DNA from 2 places in the Paenibacillus sp. LX16 genome. Region 1 is predicted to be linked to the other one. Evidence: riboswitches for the same ligand, from Rfam matches in the RefSeq annotation. Region 1 holds a riboswitch; the other holds the start of a gene.
The links. Region 1 has a riboswitch for cyclic di-AMP ahead of T3H97_RS00535 (C40 family peptidase). Riboswitches for the same ligand answer to the same signal wherever they lie in the genome.
Positions count from the first base shown of each region.

Region 1 (7,530 bases):
ATGGTACGGGCCTTATCCATATTCCACCCTATCCATCGTGGTTCCACCCAAATCAGGCAATGGAGCCGGCGGTATGGAGTATCCGACACTCATCACAGCCGCTGCTGCGGGTAATCTGAATCCTGGCTATAGTCTGGAACGGACATTAGTTCATGAGATTGGACATCAATATTTCTACGGAATGGTAGCCAATAATGAATTTGAGGAGCCGTGGCTGGATGAAGGCTTCACCTCCTATGCAGAGGAGCGGCTTATGGAACAAGAATATGGGCTTACCCCCAACTTGCCATTACAATCGGGACAGGTAGCCTCCCCACAGCCGCTAAACCGCGAGTCATGGAAGTACGGCTCAGCTGCTGAGTACGCGCAAAATGCCTACTCTCGAGGCAAGCTGGTACTACGGGGCATTGAACGTCAGGTGGGTATGAAAAAAATGGATCGCATTATGCGGACCTACGTCCAGACGTACCGATTCAAGCATCCGTCCTCACAGGATTTTCAACGTATCGTGGAGAGAGTCACCGGACGCTCATGGAGCCACTATTTTGAACAGTATGTATATGACGGCCAAATGGCGGACTTTTCAGTGGATCACATCACAAACCACAAGCTGGAGAATGGATATGAAGCAGTCGTGACGGTCAGCAAAAAAGGGGCGGATTATCCCAAGATCCCTGTCCAATTTACCTTCAAGGATGGGACAACGATATTCAAGGCTTGGGACGGCGCGGGCAAAAGCACAACTTTTCGGGTCAAAAGTACTTCTCCCGTTTCCTATGTAACCCTTGATCCTCTATATACCATTGCACTGGAGAATAAGCATATTAACAATAGCCTAAAGGCCGAATTGGACGAAAAACAACAAACCCGTTGGAGTATAAGTGTAACCAAGCTGTTGGAGACACTGCTTGGAAGTCTGTCATGGTGAGGTGTCTATAGATGCGGACTGTTATAAAAGAGGGCTGGGCGCTGGTGCGCATACGATTTTATATCGTTATCATTTTATTTCTGTATCGACTACTGTGGGGGGTGTTTCTCTATCGGCTGGTGCAGTCTGCCGTTATCCCGCTATTGCTCCGTTATCCTGATCAGGGTCAAAACGAGCTGGGACAGACCTTGTTTTGGATGGAGAGCCAGATTGCTCTGATGGACAGCCGGGAAGTACATGTGTATTTGTGGATACTACTAGGGGCGACTGTACTACGCATACTGATCACTCCCTTCATTAGAGCCGGAATATATCAAAGTCTGCATACCGATGCGACTGAACCGCAAAGCCTGTCCTTTTTCAAGGGTATGAAACGCCATGGCATGTCGTCGCTGTTGTATTACACCATTGAGTTGGGACTGCTGCTGCTTCCCGCCTTTTGGGTGGTACCGAGACTCTACCCTATTGTAGCAGGAGCGCTTCAATCTCCCTCTTATCTGCTGCATTTATTGCCCTATGTCATTGGATGGATGGCATACGGATGGTTCATTCGGCAGTGCATCCTGTATATGCAACTGGGTACTGTCGGTGGTCACACCATACTATCCTCCCTGCTCGCCTTCTTTCGCCAGCTCCTCCCAGCTGTCGGTATATCCCTTTTGCTCGGTGCTTGTGTGCTGCTGGTCTTCGGTCTATTTGGCACCGTGGCGATGATTTGGACTGGCATGCTGGCGCTCATTCTCCAGCAATCGTATCATTTTGTTACTAGTCTGGTCAGGCTGTGGCATATCAGTTCGCAGTACAGACTATGGCATACCGATATTTCCAGTAGAAGCTAAACCCTGCCTTTATGTTTTTTACTTCATTTCCGTCTGTCGAAAAACCCTGACTCATACCCGCGCAAACGACACATAACTGAATACTGTTAACAAGATCTGTTCCTGAGACATTAGGAGCAGATTTTTTTTGTAACTTTTTGCAATGAAACATTTGCCAAAGCCAGCCGTCTTTGTTACAATAATCGCAGTGAACTGATAGTAACAACTTTGTAATCTTTATTGTAACCTTTATCTCAAAAATAACGTTATTGTGAATACTGCTCTCCAAGGTGCACATCTTAAGTTAAGCCTAATTCCTGGCACCTAGGAAGCGGGGGAACCAGTTTGGGTGAATTGATCTCGCAACAGAGTGGTCATAGGGGAACCTTCTACCGAATCCTTAAGCTAACCTCGCAGGCATTGGAAGGGGTATATTTTTTTTGAAGAAGAAGCTAACGATCGCAGCTATGGGTCTTGCCATTGCCTTTACATCTTTTACATTCGGTGGCGGCAGTGCATATGCAGACTCCAAGATGGACCAGGTCATTCAAGATGCCAAAGGAACGAGCTACAGAAGCGGAGGCACTACACTCGAGGGATTCGATTGCTCCGGCTTCACAATGTACGTATTCAACAAACTGGGAATTAAACTTCCGCATCAATCCGGATCACAATTCAAAATGGGATCTTCTGTATCCCGCGATGAAATGAGACCTGGGGACCTGGTGTTCTTCAACACCACAGGAAGAGGCATTTCCCATGTAGGTATCTTCGTAGGTGAAGGGAAATTTGCCCACTCCTCGACTTCACGTGGTGTAGTAGTTAGCTCACTGAACGAAAATTATTACGCTAACCGCTATGTCGGTGCAAAAAGAATTATGAGCACAGACGCTTACCATTCTGTAGCTTCAGAAATTCCTGATGACGATAACGTAGAATAACTAACGCACAGCAAGCTAACCCTAGCCGCAATTTGATTCTGGCCGGAATCGAATTGCGGTTTTTTATGTCCACAACATCAGCAATTATTATCTTTACTGACGAACTGAGACCTCAAAAGGTTTCAATTTTAGCGAACATCGTCGGTTTTACCGTCACCGCTGGGGGAGCATATGAGCAGTAATTCCTTCTTATTGAATGTATACCCGACTTAGGTATGAAATAAACACGCTTGCCATTCCCCTGCAACTTGTCTACAATCTGTTGTTAATGATTGAAGTACCTGTGTAAAAGGAGGATGGAACACATGCCGGCCTCAATATCCAACTATCGGATCGTACCGATGGACGAGCATCAAGCGGCTGCAATCTGTGAGTGGCGCTATGATCCACCTTATAACATATACGGTTGGCTCCCCTGGGAACAAATGAAGGCGCTTGAAGTCGAATTTGGGAGTCCCACGCTTCGCCAAGAGCAATATGTTGCCGTACTGGATGAAGAGAATAAGCTGACGGGATTTGCTCAATATTTTCCTATGATCGGTGTGACCCGGCTAGGTCTTGGAATGCACCCTGACAGATGCGGACATGGCAAAGGATCAGATTTTGTCCGTGCCATTGCAGAGGAAGCTCAACGACGCAACCCGAAGAATGAAATTGATCTAGAGGTGCTCACTTGGAATGGGCGCGCTATCCGGGCCTACAAGGCGGCTGGATTTGAGCTTACAGATACCTATGAACGCCAGACTCCCGATGGCAAAAAACCGTTTTATTGTATGGTATATCGTCCCGACCACCCAACCCAGGTTCTATGATAAAAGCGCCTTCGGCATACAACCACGATGTTGTATAGCGAAGGCGCTTTTATCATCATACGACAGATCATTACAAGCTCAATGACTGCTGCGCATTTTTTCAAAGGCTTCATTATATTGTTGGGCTTCCTTAATATCCACGGCCATAATACCGCCGTCGTCCCAAGAGGTCAAACGCAGAGTCACGGTCTTGTAATCAATCGTAATAAATGGATGATGATTGAATGCTTCAGATATAGCAGCAACTTCATCCACGAATGCAATCCCTTTCATAAAACTGGAAAAATTATATTTTCGAACGATCCATCGTCCTTCCTCCAGTTCCCAGCCCTCCAGTTTCTCCAGATGTGCTTCAATCTCTTCTTGTGTAAAAGGCATGTTACGAACTCCTCCCCGTTTATACGGAAGCCTTTCGACCGCTTAAATACGGCCAAAACTACGATATATTGGTGTACATATTACCACGGCCCCGTTGATAAATCCATAAGACGGACCTCAAATCAAAGGGACTGACGTCAGCTCCTCGTCTCCAATGAGTACATAGATACGATGCTGCTCCGGCTCATAGATCACAACGCCACTCCCTACAGTGATTGTGGGCTCTGTACCCAGTGCATAAAATAAGTCTTCTGCCAAAGCTTCATTGACTTCCTGACGTCCCGCCGGGTCCAGCCTGTCCCAATCTTCTGCTTCCATCTCAAAAAATTCATAGCTATCTGGGATGCGCCCCACAGCCTCTGTCAAATCGTTCAAAATTTGTTCATACTCACGCCCATGCTTTACTCCCATGCCATTTCCTCCAATGGTTCCGCCATTTAATACATAATCACCTTATTATACCGGAAATTCGCACTTAACAAAAAAGAGAGTTTTGTCGATAAATACTATAATCCGTCTTGTAATGACGCGCTTGGGGCAAGGACGACCCCGGCGGCATGAAAGGATTCAAAATCTATTCTCATGGATGAGGTGTATCATGCAAATTTCAACCATTATCGGACTTGTGCTCGGGATTTTGTCACTGGTCGTCGGGATGATCTTAAAAGGCGCTCCGGTCGTCAATCTGGTCAATAATCCCGCTGCTTACATGATTATTTTCGTCGGAACGGCAGCGAGTATATTTATGGCCTTCCCGATGGCAGAAATCAAACGGATTCCGAAGCTGTTCAAGGTTATTTTCACTGAACAAAAACTGTTAGACCGCAAAGAGCTCATCGGTACGTTTACCGAGTGGGCATCCATTACCCGTCGTGAAGGTCTGCTCGCCTTGGAATCTAAGGTAGAGGAAATCGACGATCCCTTTATGCGTGGCGGCATGCGAATGATTATTGACGGCAATGATCAGGAATTCGTACGGGACGTTCTGATGGAGGATATCAATGCTACCGAGGATCGACATCGCTCTGGCGCACTGATCTTCTCCCAAGCCGGTATGTATGCTCCAACGCTCGGGGTACTCGGTGCGGTTGTAGGTCTGATTGCCGCTCTGGCTGACCTTAGTGACATGGAAAAGCTCTCTCATGCCATTGCAGCAGCCTTCATTGCGACGTTGCTCGGTATTTTTACAGGTTATGTCCTGTGGCATCCGATGTCCAACAAGCTGAAACGGTTATCCAAAAAAGAAGTAGAGCTTAAATTAATGATGGTCGAAGGTCTGCTTTCCATTCAATCGGGGATATCGACGATCGCCATCAGTCAGAAACTGACGATCTTCCTGACTCCGACCGAACGGGCTACGATGACCCAGAAGGATGGCGATTCCAGTGAGTAAAAAGAGACATGAACCGCATGAAGAGCATGCTGACGAAAGCTGGCTGTTGCCATATTCCGACTTAATGACCCTTCTGTTGGCTCTTTTCATTGTCTTATTCGGTATGAGCTCGCTCGACGCCAAAAAATTTGAAACTATGGCTCAATCCCTGAATGCAGCTTTTAGTGGCGGCACTGGCGTGCTGGATCACTCGGCCGCGAATCCGTCGTCACAATCCATGGATATGGGCAAAAATAAAGAACAAGTGTCACAACCCGTAAAATCGAAAGCTACTTCTACCTCTGAACTGCAAAAACAGCTTGCCCAGCGGGAAGAAGAAGATTTAAAAAAGCTTAAAAAACAGATGGATCAATATATTCAAAATAACGGCCTGACCCCCTTGCTGAATACCAAGCTAAACCAATCGCAACTAATGATCACCATTAGTGATAATGCCCTGTTTTCATCCGGGCAGGCCGAAGTAAAGCCGGAAGCAAGAAAGCTGGCCAAGTCCATTTCTAGTATGCTCCAGCAGTTCCCTGGCTATGATGTTATCGTATCAGGTCACACGGATAATGTACCGATCTCCAACAGCCAGTTCCCGTCCAACTTTGATTTGAGCGCCAAGCGCTCTCTGAATTTCTTGCGTATCTTGTTGCTCAATCCAGATCTCGATCCAACCAAGTTTGTATCCATCGGTTATGGCGAGTATCGTCCATTGGCAAGCAATCAAGATGGTCAAGGACGCGCCAAAAACCGTCGTGTTGAAATATCTGTTCTCCGCAAATATCAGAACGGAACACAGGTTATCAGTCCTACCTCAAGCTCGAATGAAGGTTGATTATGCATATGTTATATGAACAAAGGCACCGCCGCATTTTTATGCAGCTGGTGCCTCTTTGTTTAGTGCTTCCTGTACTTTGCCCTTTCAGATACGACGATCATACGCTGTAGGCTATACGAGCCCCTCTGGCATTAGCTAAGCGTATAATCGAGCATCTGACCAAGCTCCTGCTTCTCAGCCTCTGTCAGATCACGCCAGGCACCTTTCTGAAGGGACCCCAACCGAATATTCATGATTCGCAGCCTTTGCAGTTTTTTAACTTCATAACCGAAGGCAGCACACATACGCCGGATCTGACGATTTTTCCCTTCAGTCAGGATAATACGGAATACATACTCAGATACACGCGTCACCTCACAAGGTAGCGTCCGCTGACCGAGTATTTTCACCCCGCTGGACATGCCCTGCACAAAAGACGGTACGACAGGGCGATCCACCGTTACGATGTATTCTTTCTCATGCTTGCCTTCTGCCCGTAAAATCTTATTCACAATGTCTCCATCATTGGTAAGTAAAATGAGACCTTCCGAATCCTTATCCAGGCGTCCTATCGGGAATATCCGCTGCGGATGGCCCACAAAATCAACAACATTGCCTCTAATGTGGCTCTCCGTTGTACTTGTAATGCCCACCGGCTTGTTCAATGCAATATAGACGTGATCGGACTTATCGCGCAGTGGCTTGCCGTTCACACGAACATCATCGCCTTCTTCCGCTTGACTACCCAGCACAGCCACTTCGCCGTTAATCGTCACGCGGCCACTCTCTACCAGCTTGTCCGCCTCGCGGCGCGAGCAAAAACCGGTTTCGCTGATAAACTTGTTAATGCGCAACCTGTGTACCCTCCATTTCTACTAACACACTTCGCGTCCAGCCCGTTACTCCGGCTTGGCAATCGGAAGCTGCACCAGGGCTGTCGTTCCCTCTCCCTCTGTGCTTTCAATATCCAGTGTGCCTTTATGACTCTGTATAATACGCTGACTGACCATAAGTCCTAGTCCTGTCCCTGTTTCTTTGTTTGTGAAAAAAGGTTCTCCTAGCTTGGACAGCATTTCTGCGGGAATACCCGTTCCCTGGTCCCGTATGAAGATTTTAACGTTTTCTCCCTCCAAGAACAAATGAATCGTGATGATACCACCTTTACTCATAGCCTCCATGCTATTTTTAAGTAAATTAATGAATACCTGTTTTAACTGATTTTCTTCAGCGTATACTAGGGCAGGCTCGTCCGTGACCTGAAGATTGAATACAATGCCCAGCAGGTGCGCCTGACTATCTAGTAAAGAAATCACGTCGCTCACAATATAGCGAACATCTTTTTTCTGAAAATGCACTGCCTGTGGCTTCGCCAGTATTAAAAACTCGCTAACGATCAAATTAATGCGATCCAGCTCAGACATCATAATATCGTTGTGTTTCATATTCAACACTTGATTT
Region 1 covers NZ_CP141152.1:130,189-137,718, reverse strand. Annotated here, with positions in the region: gene T3H97_RS00545 (M1 family metallopeptidase) at 1-928, shown strand, start outside; gene T3H97_RS00540 (hypothetical protein) at 940-1,767, shown strand; cyclic di-AMP (ydaO/yuaA leader) riboswitch at 2,044-2,181, shown strand; gene T3H97_RS00535 (C40 family peptidase) at 2,187-2,687, shown strand; gene T3H97_RS00530 (GNAT family N-acetyltransferase) at 2,993-3,499, shown strand; gene T3H97_RS00525 (4a-hydroxytetrahydrobiopterin dehydratase) at 3,578-3,877, opposite strand; gene T3H97_RS00520 (hypothetical protein) at 3,995-4,288, opposite strand; gene motA (flagellar motor stator protein MotA) at 4,476-5,270, shown strand; gene motB (flagellar motor protein MotB) at 5,263-6,090, shown strand; gene rluF (23S rRNA pseudouridine(2604) synthase RluF) at 6,225-6,926, opposite strand; gene T3H97_RS00500 (PAS domain S-box protein) at 6,972-7,530, opposite strand, start outside.

Region 2 (7,530 bases), 1.3 Mb from region 1:
AGGGGGATGCTGGAAGGCGTTTGAATAGACCTGAGGAGAGGAAAACAGTCTAGGTTCATCCAATTGGCTATTATGGCTCATATAAAGAGGTAGAGTGATGTAGGAGCTGGACCAGTGTCTGTGAAGAAGACGACGCTGAAATGCGGTTGGCTCAGGTTCGTTAAGCTTCTTCCATGCAGAGAGCAGCTCGCTGGTCATACGCTCCATAAAAGGGTTCTTTTCCTCATAAGGAGGATTGAGTAGTTTGAAGGCATCTTCCACACAGAAGGACACCGCTGCGCCAAGATAGCCGTGAACGGTCTGTTCTACATCGTTTCCGAGGAGGAGGTTAATCCAGGTGTGAACGGTAGCGAGTGTGCCAATCGCATTGTATTGAATGAGTATGGATTCCAACTGGTCAAATTCAAGCCAAGGATAAAGAGCCTTAGCGAGCTTGAGTAGACGCTGACCGGATAGACGCAACTCCTTCACATGCTGCAAGGAGGGACGTTGGGTATGCAGCATCTTATCAATGAGAGCGATCCGCCAACCGTCATTCTGCTGGATGGCGACATACAGACTTTTGATAGCCATGCCATCAACGGTTGTAAATTGAGGATACAAATCATCCAACATGTAATGTTCCAGGTCTTGTAGACTGTTCAAATGTCTGTTGCGGAATAGTTTCTCTAGTCCGTTAAAACGGGTGAAGCCACCAATAGGTAGGGAAGGGTCCAACAATAAAGCATAGTTCAGCAAGCGGTTGCCTTTATGCAGGGTGGTTCGCCTCCTCGAAGTGAATTATTATGTTATATTATTTTACTCTGCACTTGGGGATAACAAAAAAATTCGAAATATATGTAATATATATTTACATTTTAGTAGCCTTTGTGTCAAATTAAATATTATTATCGCTTATATATGTTAGAAAAAATAACACACAAAATAATTATTATATTTTTGTTTACAAATAGTTGATGAGAGAGTATAATAAATCTGTTGCCTCATTACATTATGATTTGCGGTCGTGGTGGAATGGCAGACACGCTATCTTGAGGGGGTAGTGGGCGTACGCCCGTGGAGGTTCGAGTCCTCTCGACCGCATTATATGCAAGACCCAGTTAAAAAAAGCATCCTGACACGTTTTACGTGAAGGGATGCTTTTTTTTTTGTTAAGCATTTTTCGTTATATCCTTTAGCCACAGAAGCAACGGTAGACAACAGGTTGTTTAATAACTGTGATTAAGAAGAATGTCAGTTTTGCTGCAAAAGCTTCTCTATATCTCCCGCCAGCTTATCTGGAGTGGTTTGCGGTGCATAGCGCTTAAATACGTTACCTTCTCGTGTAATTAAGAATTTAGTAAAATTCCATTTGATCGCTTTGGATCCTAATACCCCCGGAGCTGTTTGGGTAAGGTAGCGAAATAAGGGGTGCGCTTGATCTCCATTGACATCTGTTTTGGCGAACATCGGAAAGGTAACACCATAATTGATCTGGCAAAATTCGGAAATCTCCTCGCTAGAACCTGGCTCTTGTTTGGCAAACTGGTTGCTGGGAAATCCCAAAATTTCGAGCCCCTGTTCATGGTACTGGTCATATAGCTCTTGTAGCGCTTTGTATTGGGGGGTTAACCCACATTTGCTGGCAGTGTTCACGATAAGCAGAACGTTCCCTTCATATGTGGATAACGGAATTTGTTTCCCTTGCAGGGTTTGCGCATCATATTCATAAACGGTCATAGTATCTCTCCTTATTCAATATTCAGCAATTAAATTGTAAGCAATTAAAAGCGAGGTTGCAAGTTTGGAAAAGCTGTATCAAGCCTTTAGCCGCTGTAAAATCGTATTTTGTTCAAAACAGTAAATCGCACCGCAAATGGAGCGAATTAAGGTGTTTCTTCTTATAAAAGCGGGTTCAATCGGTGTTTAGCTGGTACATATAGCGTATTTTCTTCTCTTTTTACAAAAAAAGGCCAAAAACGCTCTACCCTACGCCAATATTGACATGCTTGTCATTTTCGAAAAGGGATGAAAAACAGAGATTGAAGGAGCTGTGAGAAGCATAGTTGTATTGTAAGCGCTATTATTAATATACTAGGCTCTAAAGGCCGATTTATAACCCCGCAGTTGAGCTTTACAGTCTTCCATGCGCGGGTGTATGATTCAAGACGTAATTTCAAATTAACTTGAATGAAGCAACAACGAAATGTCTATAGCGCTGAATTTTGCAGTTGCAAAAGCGGGGGAACCAATCGAGACTGTACGGCTTCGGAAGCCGTGTGTCTCATGGGGTGAATTTTCCGGTCAAGTACCAGAAATAGGGCGACTCTCACGTCCGAATCCGACAGCTAACCTCGTAAGCGTACAGGGAGAGGCAACAAACCGCCGTGTGCAGCCATGGTTTATTTTATCATGGATATGTAAGAAGCCGGAGGAAAGCCTTTTTCCTTCGGCTTCTTTTTGTTGTCTTTTTATACCGGGAGAGGAGCTACTGATGGAAGGTCGGTTAATTATTGTCACTGCACCGAATGAAGCGGGCAGAAGTTTTGTGAAATTGCTTATGTTCAAAAAATTGGCGTTTGCAGTTCTCACGAATAGCGCCCAGGAGGAACGACAGCTCAAAAAAATGGGTGTGGAGCACATTGTCCGCATCAATACCATGCAAGCGGGAAAATGGAATTTTCCAAAAAAAGAAATTGGTAGTGTGTATTTGTTCGAGAACAGCTTGAATCTGACTTGCCGTTTCCTGCAAATATGTCGGCCACTAACATCGGAATCGATCTATGTTATTACGCACGGCTGTAATCCACAAGGAATTTATCGGGGATTGGGAGCGGACCATGTGATCTACACATTGAACGGAGAGGTGGGTTTTCTACTGAACGGATAAGCACTTATAACATAGTTGTTTTATGATTTTATGATGAAATAAGAATGGCGATCTGAGGACCGATACGGAGGTTATGAACATGATGGATATATACATGCTGCTCGTCATGGCTGTGAGTTATGGAGTGATATTGCTGTTTGTACGCTGGTGTGATGCGCAGACCTCTAAAGGAGGACGAAGAGGATGATCGTTATACTTGGGCTTACGGCTATTGTGTTTATGTATTTAATCTACGCACTCCTGAACCCTGAAAAGTTCTAGTCAGCTATAGGGGATAGAGCGGGCGGGAACAACAGATCTGAATATTAAGCATCATAGGTAGCAGGTTTTCGCAAACGTGTGCACTCCATAGATGGTCTGAATCGGGTCTGTTGTTCCAAACGCAGGAGCATTTTGAAGGAGGAATAGAGGATGGAGCTGCTTCAAATTGGAATTGTGATCCTTATATTGCTGCTCTTGGTAAAGCCAATGGGTACATATATGTATCATGTATTCTCGAATGAACCGAATCGGACGGATCGGATTTTTGGCGGAACAGAAAAGCTGATTTATAAAGTAGTAGGATTGAAGAAGCTGGAGAGCATGCGTTGGACTACGTATGTTATGAGTTTCATTGCTACGAATGTCGTGCTTGTGGCGATCAGCTACTTGCTGTTGCGTTTACAGGGAATGCTTCCCGGTAATCCGGCAGGAAACAGTAATATGGAAGCATCACTAGCTTTTAATACGGTAATCAGCTTTATGACGAATACGAATCTCCAACATTATAGTGGAGAAAGCGGGCTTACGTATCTGACACAGATGGCGTTCGTCACGATGATGATGTTCACTTCGGCTGCTTCCGGTTTTGCGGTTGCAGCGGCTTTTATGAGAGGATTGACGCGGCGCGGTGAAGGAATGGGCAATTTCTTTCAAGATTTTATTAAAGCCATTATAAGAATTTTCCTGCCGCTGGCCTTTGTGCTTACGCTGGTGCTGGTTGGATTGAAGGTACCCCAGACGCTACAGCCTACGGCGGATCTTACGACGCTGAGCGGAACACAGCAGCAGATTTCTATGGGACCTATTGCTTCCCTGGAGTCCATCAAGCATTTGGGGACAAACGGGGGCGGTTATGCGGGAGCTAACTCTGCGCATCCTTTTGAAAATCCAAGTCCTTGGACGAACGTGCTGGAAATTTTGGCAATGTGGGTAATGCCGGCTTCGTTGCCGTATACCTTTGGATTGTTTGCCCGTAATCGTAAGCAGGGCTGGATTATTTTTAGCTCCATGATGGTATTGTTTCTTATTTTTCTATCCATTACGTACGTGTCTGAAAAGACAGGTAATCCGTTAATCCAGACACTGGGTGTGGATGCTTCTCAGGGAAGCATGGAAGGGAAAGAGGTTCGTTTCGGCATTGGACAATCGGCTTTATTCACTGCGGTCACAACAGCGGCAACGACAGGTTCGGTCAATAATATGCATGATACACTAACCCCACTGGGTGGTATGGCTGCTTTGGGAGAAATGATGCTAAACGTCATTTTTGGCGGCAAGGGTGTCGGGCTGATGAATATGCTGATGTATGCGATTCTGGGTGTGTTTATATGCGGACTGATGGTCGGGAGAACTCCGGAATTTATGGGAAGGAAAATTGAAGGCAAGGAAATGAAGCTGATCGCGATTGCCATTTTGGTACATCCGTTTCTCATTCTCGCCCCAACTGCACTTGCATTTATGAGTCATTGGGGATACGATGCGGTCACTAACCCTGGCTATCATGGGTTGACTCAGGTGCTCTATGAATATGCGTCATCTGCCGCAAATAATGGTTCGGGGTTTGAAGGTCTTTCGGATAACAACGTATTCTGGAACATGACAACGGGGATGGTTATGTTCTTCGGACGATATGTATCTATGATTGCATTGTTGGCTGTGGCGGCTTCGTTGAATGCCAAAGCACCGACTCCGGTGACGACGGGGACACTGCGCACGGACAACAAGTTATTTGGAGCCATTCTGATCGGGGTCGTGCTGCTGATTGGTGCGTTGACCTTTTTACCCGTCATCGTATTGGGACCTGTTGCTGAATTTTTGACCATGTGAAGAAGAAAATGAGAATGGATGAACGGGGTGTTTGATCATGAAGGAACAACGCAAACACATGCTGGACAGAAGCATCTTGAAGCATGCGATCAAGGATAGCTTTATAAAATTAAATCCGATGATCATGATGAAGAATCCTGTCATGTTCGTCGTGGAGATCGGTACATTGGTCGTGCTGCTAATGTTACTGTTTCCCGGTTATTTTGGAACTGGCAAGGAAATGGGCTTTAACCTGGCCGTGTTTGTTATTCTGTTGTTTACGTTGCTTTTTGCCAACTTTGCCGAAGCGCTCGCGGAGGGGCGGGGTAAGGCACAAGCTGCCTCTTTAAAAAAATCCAAGCAGGATACACAAGCTAACAAGCTCATCGGAAATGACATTCAGGTGGTTAGCTCAACCGAATTGCGTAAGGGGGACGTGGTTATTGTCTCCCAGGGCGAAATGATTCCAAGCGATGGTGAGGTCATTGAAGGTCTGGCTTCGGTGGATGAATCTGCAATTACGGGAGAATCGGCTCCGGTCATCAAGGAATCGGGTGGTGACTTTTGCTCGGTAACTGGCGGGACGCGAGTGGTCAGTGACCGGATTAAGGTGCGGATTACTACAGAGCCGGGCGAGACATTTATTGATAAAATGATTTCGCTCGTGGAAGGCGCACAGCGGCAAAAAACGCCAAATGAGATTGCACTGAACACTTTGCTGATTAGCTTGACGATTATCTTTCTAATTGTGGTGGTTACGCTAGCGCCGATTGCCCGTCATTTTAACATTGATTTGCCTGTTCCTGTGCTGATTTCGTTGCTAGTCTGTCTGATTCCGACCACGATTGGAGGGCTGCTGTCAGCCATCGGGATTGCCGGTATGGACCGGGTCACCCAGTTTAACGTGCTGGCCATGTCAGGTAAGGCGGTAGAAGCTTCTGGAGATATCAACACGATGATTCTGGATAAAACAGGTACAATCACCTTCGGAAACCGGATGGCGAGTGAATTCGTGCCTGTAGAGGGCGTGGAGAAGGCAGAGTTAGTGAAGTGGTCCGCGATTAGCTCAATGAAGGATGAGACGCCAGAGGGTCGCTCGGTTCTCGAATTGATGCGCAAACAGGAGCATACGTTGGATGCATCCTTGGCAGCAGATGGAACCTTTATCGAATTCAAGGCGGAGACCCGGATGAGTGGTCTGGATCTGGCCGATGGACGAAAGGTACGCAAGGGTGCGGTGGATTCTGTTCGGCAATGGATCGTATCGCAAAACGGCAGTGTTCCAGCCGATCTGGAGGAAAAAGCGAATCAGGTAGCCTCTGAAGGAGGTACACCGCTGGCAGTCGCGCTGGATGATCAGATATACGGCATTATTTATTTGAAAGATACAGTGAAGCCAGGCATGAAGGAACGGTTTGATCAGCTCCGGGAAATGGGTATCCGTACGATCATGTGTACGGGAGATAATCCGCTGACAGCAGCTACCATTGCACGAGAAGCGGGTGTGGACGACTTTGTAGCTGAGAGCAAGCCGGAGGACAAAATCGCGGTTATCCGACGTGAGCAGGAACAGGGGAAGCTGGTTGCCATGACCGGAGACGGCACGAATGATGCACCTGCGCTGGCGCAAGCGGATGTCGGTCTTGCCATGAATAGCGGCACAGTCGCAGCCAAAGAAGCGGCTAATATGGTGGACCTGGATTCCGATCCGTCCAAAATTATTGAGGTGGTCGCGATCGGCAAGCAGCTGCTTATGACGCGCGGAGCATTGACAACGTTCAGCATTGCGAATGATGTTGCCAAATATTTTGCCATCATCCCGGCGATGTTCATGCTGGCCATTCCCCAAATGGGCGCTTTGAACGTCATGGGGCTTGGCTCCCCGCTGTCCGCTATTTTGTCGGCGCTGATCTTTAACGCGGTTATTATTCCGCTTCTGATTCCGCTGGCCATGAAGGGCGTGAAGTATAAACCGATGAGCTCGGATCGCCTACTGGGACGGAATTTGCTGATTTACGGTCTGGGCGGTATGGTCGTACCGTTTATCGGCATTAAGGCCATTGATTTGCTGGTGCATTTGTGGATTTAGCGCAGAAAGGGTGAATGACATGAGTGGTTTTTATCGGATGATGTCTGGACGCAGATTTGCTGCGCACGAAAAAGCCGAATCTGGCGGGCAAGGTCATAACAAACGTACAGGGACCGGGACAGTGTCGGAAGGACAACCGGAGAGACAAGAGATGCGAGGAAGTACAGTTATTGGAGTGGCTTTGCGAACATCGGTGCTGATGATTCTCTTGTGCGGTTTGGCATATCCGCTAGTCAGTACAGGAGTAGCGCAGGTTCTGTTTCCGCAGCAAGCAAACGGTAGTATGATCCGTGACGCAGAGGGGCGGGTGGTCGGCTCCGAATTGATTGGGCAGTCCTTTGCCGATTCGGCGTTTTTCCAAGGTCGGGTATCGAGCGTTGATTACAATGGGGCTGGTTCAGGCTCTAGTAACTACGCACCGTCGAATCCGGCCTTGATGCAGCGAGTCAAGGATTCTATTGCGGATTGGCAGAAGCATAACCCGGATGTACCTGTCAGTCAGGTT
Region 2 covers NZ_CP141152.1:1,463,994-1,471,523, forward strand. Annotated here, with positions in the region: gene T3H97_RS06770 (urease accessory protein UreF) at 1-738, opposite strand, end outside; tRNA gene T3H97_RS06775 (tRNA-Leu) at 1,001-1,083, shown strand; gene T3H97_RS06780 (glutathione peroxidase) at 1,234-1,719, opposite strand; cyclic di-AMP (ydaO/yuaA leader) riboswitch at 2,186-2,358, shown strand; gene T3H97_RS06785 (hypothetical protein) at 2,474-2,869, shown strand; gene T3H97_RS26385 (potassium-transporting ATPase subunit F) at 3,053-3,130, shown strand; gene kdpA (potassium-transporting ATPase subunit KdpA) at 3,281-4,957, shown strand; gene kdpB (potassium-transporting ATPase subunit KdpB) at 4,995-7,025, shown strand; gene kdpC (potassium-transporting ATPase subunit KdpC) at 7,045-7,530, shown strand, end outside.
Region 2: another riboswitch for cyclic di-AMP. It lies ahead of T3H97_RS06785 (hypothetical protein); the one in region 1 lies ahead of T3H97_RS00535 (C40 family peptidase).